One region of the Rhizobium sp. 10N414 genome, then DNA from elsewhere that is predicted to be linked to it. Evidence: predicted binding sites of a transcription regulator. Region 1 holds the regulator's gene; the other holds the start of a gene.
The links. Region 1 encodes PhoB, which activates phosphate uptake and scavenging genes when phosphate is short. Its sites were predicted from a motif close to TGTCATNNANCTGTCAT; they were not measured.

Region 1 (4,211 bases):
AGAAAGCGGTTGATCAGAAGATGAACACCATTCCCTACAAGATGATCGGCCAGGACGTCTCCGTTTACTACGGCGAGAAGCGCGCGCTGTTCGACGTGAAGCTGAACATCCGTGAAAACACGGTGACCGCCCTGATTGGCCCATCCGGTTGCGGCAAGTCCACCTTCCTGCGCAGCCTGAACCGCATGAACGACACGATCGACGGTTGCCGCGTCACTGGCAAGATCACGCTCGATGGCGAAGATATCTACGATCCGGATATCGACGTTGTGGAGCTTCGCGCGCGTGTAGGCATGGTGTTCCAGAAGCCCAACCCGTTCCCGAAGACGATCTACGAAAACGTCGCCTACGGTCCGCGTATCCATGGGCTCGCCAAGTCGAAGGCCGACATGGACCAGATCGTCGAACACAGCCTGCAGCGCGCCGGCCTCTGGAATGAGGTGAAGGATCGCGTTCACGAAGCTGGCACCGGTCTTTCCGGTGGTCAGCAGCAGCGCCTCTGCATCGCCCGCGCCGTCGCCGTCAGCCCCGAAGTCATCCTGATGGACGAGCCATGCTCGGCACTCGATCCGATTGCAACGGCCAAGGTCGAGGAGCTCATCCACGAGCTCCGCGAGAACTACACGATTGTCATCGTGACGCACTCGATGCAGCAGGCCGCCCGTGTTTCGCAGCGCACAGCCATGTTCCACCTTGGCAACCTCGTCGAGGAGAATGACACCGACAAGATGTTCACCAACCCGGACGATCCGCGCACCCAGGACTACATCATGGGCCGCTTCGGTTGATCGGCCGTCTCGGTAGCACTTACGATATTCAAGGATGAGCCCTATGGCATCGACACATATCTTTTCTGCCTACGACGATGATTTGAAGTTCCTGTCCCGCCGTATCTCGGAAATGGGCGGCTTGGCCGAGCAGATGGTCTCGGATGCCGTACGCGCGCTCGTAAACGGCGATACGGCTCTTGCCCAGAAGGTCATCTCGGACGATGTGATCCTCGACCACGCGGAGCGCGAGATCGGCGACAAGGCGATCGTCACGATCGCCCGCCGCCAGCCCATGGCGGCCGATCTTCGCGAGATCATGGGCTCCATCCGCATCGCGGCAGACCTGGAGCGCGTCGGCGACCTGGGCAAGAACACTGCCAAGCGCGTCATTGCCGTACAGAGCGCCGGCGTGCCGCGCAAGCTCGCCCGCGGCCTCGAGCACCTGTCCGAGCTCGCCCTCGTCCAACTCAAGGAAGTCCTCGACGTCTACACGAGCCGTGCTGCCGACAAAGCAAAATCGGTCCGTGAGCGCGACGAGGAAATCGACGCGATGTACACCTCGCTGTTCCGTGAAATGCTCACCTACATGATGGAAGATCCGCGCAACATCACCAGCTGCACGCATCTTCTGTTCTGCGCCAAGAACATCGAGCGCATCGGCGACCACGCCACCAACATTGCCGAAACGATCTACTACATGGCCACCGGTGCCCAGCCGGAAGGCGAACGTCCGAAGGACGATACCGCCAACACCGTCGGCGCAGTCACTGAATAGTCATTCCGCGACCGCGCCCCCAGGAGACCGAAACGAATGATCCCTAAAGTAGCTGTCGTTGAAGACGAAGAAGCGCTGAGCGTGCTTCTCCGCTATAACCTTGAGGCCGAAGGCTTTGAGGTCGATACCATCCTGCGCGGCGACGAGGCCGAGATCCGGCTTCAGGAACGCACGCCGGACCTTCTCATCCTCGATTGGATGTTGCCGGGCGTGTCTGGCATCGAGCTCTGCCGCCGCCTGCGCATGCGGCCGGAAACCGAGCGCCTGCCGATCATCATGCTGACCGCCCGTGGCGAGGAAAGCGAACGGGTTCGCGGCCTCTCGACCGGTGCTGACGATTACGTCGTCAAGCCGTTCTCGACGCCGGAGCTTGTCGCTCGCGTCAAGGCGATGCTGCGTCGTGCCAAGCCCGAGGTGCTCTCGACGCTGCTGAAGTGCGGCGATATCGAGCTGGATCGCGAGACGCACCGCGTTCACCGCAAGAGCCGCGAAGTCCGCCTCGGCCCGACCGAATTCCGCCTTCTCGAGTTCTTGATGGCATCGCCCGGCCGCGTCTTCTCGCGCTCGCAGTTGCTCGACGGCGTCTGGGGTCACGACATCTATGTCGACGAGCGTACTGTTGACGTCCATGTCGGCCGCCTGCGCAAGGCTTTGAACTTGCCCAACATGCAGGACGTCATCCGCACCGTGCGCGGTGCCGGCTATTCGATGGAAGCCTGATCCTTTCAGGCGAGAGCCTGAGAGGTCTTTCCCTTACAACGAAAAACGGGCCCGCGAGGGCCCGTTTTCTTTATTCCTTATCCGGCTTCCGGGTCAGGCGACCCGGTTAGCGGCCTTGCGGCGCTCGTTGACCGGCTGGTAGGCCATGCGCTGATGATACGTGCAATACGGGGAAGAGTCCGGGGACTCGCAACCGCAGAAGTGGAAGTCGTCATTGAGCGGATCGCCGACCGGCCACTTGCAGGTGCGCTCGGTGAGCTCGGTGAGGCCAAGGCGGCGAGAAATCGGAACGATTACATTTGCGGCCGGACGGAAGCGGACTTCCTCCACCGTATCGATTTCGATCTCTTCCTTGAGCATCGTCGCGCCCTGTTGGCGGGTAACGGTGCGTGTGGTGATCCGCGAGGCGTAGTTCGTGGCGCGGGGCGCCGAAGTCGTGCGCTTGGGGGTTCTGACGGTGGTCGTCGAACCGCCGGCCTTGGCACGGCCGGGCAGACTCAAACGATGGACTTTACCAATGACGGCGTTACGACTTACACCGCCAAGTTGTGCTGCGATCTGGCTGGCGCTCAGGCCTTCGGACCACAGCTTCTTCAGTTTTTCAACGCGCTCGTCTGTCCAGTTCATGCCCCTGTCTCCGCCTTATTAGCGTTGGTGTAGGCAGAATCCTTCACCGTTGCCACGGACGTATCCGAGGCAAGAAACGCTTACTCAAATTTTGGTGACTAGTTCCGCCGCATGCAGCCTAGTAATTGAGTTTTAACCTAGTGTGAGGCCGACTCCGTGACAAGAGTCGGTTGAATCTCGGGGAATCGATTTTCAAGTTTTCCCCAACTTGCTGGGCGTGAGAGTCATTTATGCAACATAGTTGTTGATAGGTCGAGCGCCTCGGGATGGCTGCTTGACGCATGCAGCGAAACCTCAGTTTTGTTGACATTGCAGTGCGAAAAGTAAATAGTGCTGCTCGCCGCCGAAAGGCGGCATTTTTAATTTTCCGGACCTGCTTTCCTTAGCCGGAGTCCGGCTGCTGATGATTGCTGATAGGAGATCGCGCCATGGCTGAAGCCGCGCTTTACGACACCTACTCTCGTGCCCCGCTGCGGTTCGAGCGAGGAGAAGGCGTGTGGCTGATCAGCGAAACGGGCGAGCGATATCTTGATTTCGGCGCGGGCGTTGCCGTCACCTCCGTTGGCCACAGCCATCCGCATGTGGTTGGCGCGCTGAAGGAGCAGGCCGACAAGGTCTGGCATCTGTCCAACATCTATGAGATCCCGGGTCAGGAAACACTGGCAAAGCGGCTGACCGATGCGACCTTCGCCGATAAGGTGTTCTTCACGAACTCCGGCGCGGAAGCCTTGGAATGCGCGATCAAGACCGCGCGCCGCTATCAGTTTTCCAAGGGCCATCCCGAGCGGTTCCATATTATCACCTTTGAAGGCGCCTTCCATGGCCGTACGCTGGCGACGATTGCCGCCGGTGGCCAGGAGAAATACCTCGAAGGCTTCGGTCCCAAGGCGCCTGGCTTCGATCAGGTGCCGTTCGGTGATCTCGATGCAGTCCGCAGCGCCATCACAAATGAAACGGCCGCGATCCTCATCGAACCTATTCAGGGGGAAGGCGGCGTCCGCCCGGCGACGAACGAGTTCCTGAAGGCACTTCGCGCGATCTGCGACGAGCATGGTCTGCTGCTGATTTTCGATGAAGTGCAGACCGGCATGGGCCGCACGGGCAAGCTCTTTGCGCATGAGTGGTCAGGCGCTACCCCCGATATCATGGCGGTTGCCAAGGGCATCGGCGGCGGCTTCCCGCTCGGAGCCTGCCTTGCCACGGCAGAGGCCGCTTCCGGCATGAAGGCCGGCACGCATGGCTCCACTTATGGCGGCAATCCGCTCGCCATGGCAGTTGGCAGTGCCGTGCTCGACGTGATCCTCGCGGAGGGCTTCCTG
Region 2 (4,211 bases), on a different contig from region 1:
CGACCGCGCCTGCCTGGTGCAGGAGCTTCAGTTCGTCCTTCAGGATGAAACCATCAAGGAAAAGAGGCGCCTGAATGCCGACGTCCCCAATGCCGACAAAGGCAACGTCAGCGCGTGCGGCAAGCGACAGTGTCTGGCGGATTACGGGCTGGTTGTGAAGGACCACCCGTTCCTGTCGCGACGAGGCGATAACCGGAACCGGCATCGGAAAGCATTTCGCCGTGATCAGGTCGGCAAGCTTGAAGACCACATTATAGAACCAGACCGAGCCTTCGCGGGTGATATTGCCTGTCAAGGAAACGATCTTGTGCTGGTGTGCTTCCATGGGCACCATTTCCTCGATCGCGGCCTTCAACGTGTGACCGGTACCAATGGCGATCACGGCAGGCTTGTCGCAAGCCAACCGGCGCTCGATTTCGGCAGCCGCCGCCTGGGCAAGGCCGCCGCTCAAACCCTGAGCCTGATCGCCGGACGGAATGACTTCCACGAACTGCAGCGAAAACTTGCTCTTCAGCCTTGCTGCCATACTCATGCAGTGGCCAACCGGATGATCGAGCCGGATCTTGATCAAGCCTTGCGAGACAGCGCGCGATACGAGACGCTGGGCGGTTTGCCGGGAAACGCCGAGCTTCTGTGCGATCTCATCCTGGCTGTGCCCCCCTATGTAATAAAGCCAGCCAGCCTTTGCCGTGAAATCGAGACGCCATGGTCATCTCGCCTCGCAATCATGTCGCCCGCCTCCCCGCTGGTTCATCCTCATCTGCGTCACGGCCTCGATCGACGTCACGCACCCACCTCGACCGATGGCCGGGCCTGGTGCTGGTTGCCGACTCGTCGCCACAGGACATGCAGCAGCTCTTTGGCACCGAGAACGACCTCCTCGGCTCCTGCCGCAAACAGCGCCTCGCGCCGGCCCGAACGCGGATCGTTTGGCGCCACGAAGCCGATTGCCGGTACACCGGCAGCAACTGCCGCCTGAATACCCGCTGCGCTGTCGTCGATGACGATGCTGCGCGCGCTGCTCGCGTTCATTTTGGACAGGCAGAACCGGATGAGATCCGGCGCGGGCTTTGGGGCGGCGACCATCTCGGCGCTGAATATGTTCGGGGCAAAGCGTGGCCACAGATCGAGAAGGCCCAGGCTCTTTTTGAGGCGTTCGACCGTGCTGTTGGATGCGACGCATTTTGCAACGTCGAGCCCATCGAGAACGGCGCTGATGCCCTCCATCGGCAGAAGGTCGCGGCAGAAGGCAGCAAATATTTCGGCATGCCAACCGGCAAAAACGGTATCGAGGTCGGCGCTGATGCGGCTGGCCAGAATCTGCCGCAAGTCAGCCTCCGACTTTCCGGTAAACTCGACGAGCACCTGGCGCGGCGTCATCTCCATGCCGGCCTGGGTTATGGCATGCGCAAGCGTGCGCGCCGCAATCGGTTCGCTATCGATCAGCACGCCATCGCAATCAAAAATCAGAAGATCCAAATTACTCATAGGTTCGCTATTCAGGTATTCGGTGGTTCGCATGTCTGCGTGCACAGGCCATTGCTGAGGGGCCCCAAGTGATCAAGCGGCCGAATGCCGCGATCCGGCGCGCAGCGCCAGGGCCAGGGCTGGATCATCGCTGGTGATCCAGCCGACGCCCTGCCCGAGCCAGTGTTCGATCTCCTCTTCCTCATTCAACACCCAGCAGCAGAGACGATCGCGTGAAACGATCGCGGCAACGTCGTGAAAGGTTGCGGCCAGCAGCGACTTCTCGATGGCAACGAGGCCGGCGACTTCCGCAGCTTTGGCGAAGGTCGCAGCCGCACCCAGCGCCTCGGCGGACTTGGCATTGATCGAGCACAGGCGGCCGATTTCGGGAGCAACCTCTTGGCACCGCGCGAGAACCCCCAGATTGAAGCTTGTCAGCAGGCTGCGCCCGGCAAGCCCGTGACGTCGAATGGCAGCTGCCGCCAAGGCCTCAAGCCCTTCGTAATGCGCTCCATCCGCGTCGGCTTTCAGCTCGACATGAAGCTCGACGGGTCTCGAGGAAGCAAACAGAGCAAGCACCTCGTCAAGGGTCGGGATTGACTCCTGCGATCCTTTGAGGCGGGTCGCCTGATGATCGGAAGGTGACAAAGCCCGGACCTTGCCCGCTTTCTCGGTCGTACGCTCAAGCGTGGCGTCGTGAATGACGACGAGTTCCCCGGCGTCGGTCAAATGCACATCAAATTCGATCGCATCGACAGGGAGTTCCAAGGTCCTTCTGAAACCCTCAATCGAATTTTCGGGCCATTTGTTTCGTGCTCCGCGATGGCCAACGATTTTCGTCATGGGAAATACCTTCCGTAAAGATCAACTGGTCGAAAGTGCCGCCTCCCGGAAGCGACGCTCGTCTGCCAGCAATGTGACAGGCACCGTCACGTCTCGCGGCCAAGGCGACAGGAGTGGAGCATCGACGCACGCCTCTTTTCGAAGCTGGCATCGCGTGGGGCCCTCGGTCTGCGCTTTAGCCGCCTAACGGACAGCGTTAGCGGCACGGTATAGTGAGCGCAGATAACCGTTGCGTGACATCTACCTCCACGGATGAGCAAATGCTCAGTTCCGGGAACAAGGCGTGCTGATCGGGTTCAAGATTTGCGGGTGCGGTTAGCGGCATTGAAGCGGCTTCATGTGCCTGAATGCCAATGGCTGCCGTCGATGCTGAGATATCAGCGAAGCCTTGTCATTCGACATCCTTACGGGAGATGCGAATTCATGACCGGCCACCCACGCGGTCGCGGATGTATTTTTCCATAAGGGAATCATTCCCGCGCAATTCAATCACGGATGCGCGGGAACTCGCCATACGCGCTTTACGCTGCACGGCCCGTCGCCTGCGCAGAACGCAAGCCGACGAAGCCACTCGTCACTGCAGCTTCTCAAGCGTTATCGGCAGGTCGCGAACCCGCTTGCCGGTGGCGTGAAAGACGGCATTGGCGATTGCCGGCGCAACGCCGACAATGCCGACTTCGCCGACACCCTTGCCCCCGAGCACCGAGGCGTTGAGGTCGGGGATGCCAACTGAGATTACCTCGATCGGCGGAATGTCGGCATTGGTCGCAACGAGGTAATCGCCGAGGTTGTTGTTGATGACGCGCCCGTTGCGCGGGTCAACCAGGCCTTCCTCGAGCAGCGCCTGACCGATCCCCATGATGATCCCACCACGCCATTGGCTTTCGGTAAGCTTGGGGTTGTAGATCCTGCCGCAATCGAAGGCCGAGACCATGCGGGAGACACGGACGGTACCGAAATCCTCATCCACCTTGACCTCCACAAAATGCGCGCACCAGCTGTGCATGGCGAACTCGCCCGCAGTCGGCCCCTTGATGCTTGTCATCGTGGTCCAGGCTTTCCGGTGACCTTCCGGCCCCTGCTCTCCATCAGGAAGAGTGTTTCGCCGTGTCTCAACGCTGTCGCGGCCAAGAGCTGTCATCAGCTCCGAGATGGAGACAGAAAGCCCCCCGTCGCGAGGCACTGAAATCCGACCGCTTGCGAGTGTCAACGTATTGGTGCCAGTATCACGGAAAGGAGAGGCACTGTCGTTGAGGGCAAGCTCGATCAGCTCGTCGCGGGCAGCCGATGCTGCCTTGTGGACGGCCCCGGTGATTGCGCCGGCAAGCATCGAGCCGCCAGCAACCGTAGCGCCGGGAAGCGATGAGTCACCAAGCCGGACATTGATGCTTTCGACCGGAACACCGAGCACTTCAGCCGCGGTTTGGGCGAGGATCGTGTAAGTGCCCTGTCCCATGTCAATCGCGCCACTGACGACTTCCACCGAACCATCGGCGAGAATTCGGATCAGTGCCTCGCTCGAAGCGCGCAGGACCGGGAAGGTTCCGCACGCCACCCCCCAGCCGATCAGTTGTCTGCCATCTCGCATCGAGCGTGGCTCGAAGCTGCGGCGTGACCATCCGAACGCCTTGCTGCCCTCGGCAAGCGCCTCGCGCAAGCGGCGGGTCGACCATGGCTTGCCGGACTGTGGGTCCGCCTCGGCGTAGTTCCGCAACCTGAGTTCGACAGGATCGATCCCGACCGCGTAGGCGAGCTCATCCATGGCGCTTTCCAGGCCAAAGGCGCTTGGATTCTTGCCAGGGGCGCGCAAAGCTCCCGGCACAACCGTATTGACAGGTACGATGCTATGCTTCGCGCTGAAATTCTCCACAGCGTACATCAGTGGCGTCGCGGCGTTTGTC

Region 2: a site for PhoB is predicted at 2,533-2,549, ahead of AC1DE4_RS15235 (glycerophosphodiester phosphodiesterase family protein). Genes of this name have one in related genera too.

The regions. Positions count from the first base shown of each region.
Region 1 is NZ_JBFTIN010000001.1:141,404-145,614, reverse strand. It holds gene pstB (phosphate ABC transporter ATP-binding protein PstB) at 1-788, shown strand, start outside; gene phoU (phosphate signaling complex protein PhoU) at 832-1,545, shown strand; gene phoB (phosphate regulon transcriptional regulator PhoB) at 1,582-2,265, shown strand; gene AC1DE4_RS00745 (GcrA family cell cycle regulator) at 2,359-2,892, opposite strand; gene AC1DE4_RS00740 (aspartate aminotransferase family protein) at 3,321-4,211, shown strand, end outside.
Region 2 is NZ_JBFTIN010000014.1:91,609-95,819, reverse strand. It holds gene AC1DE4_RS15245 (sugar-binding transcriptional regulator) at 1-664, opposite strand, end outside; gene AC1DE4_RS15240 (HAD-IA family hydrolase) at 784-1,488, opposite strand; gene AC1DE4_RS15235 (glycerophosphodiester phosphodiesterase family protein) at 1,561-2,310, opposite strand; gene AC1DE4_RS15230 (xanthine dehydrogenase family protein molybdopterin-binding subunit) at 2,885-4,211, opposite strand, start outside.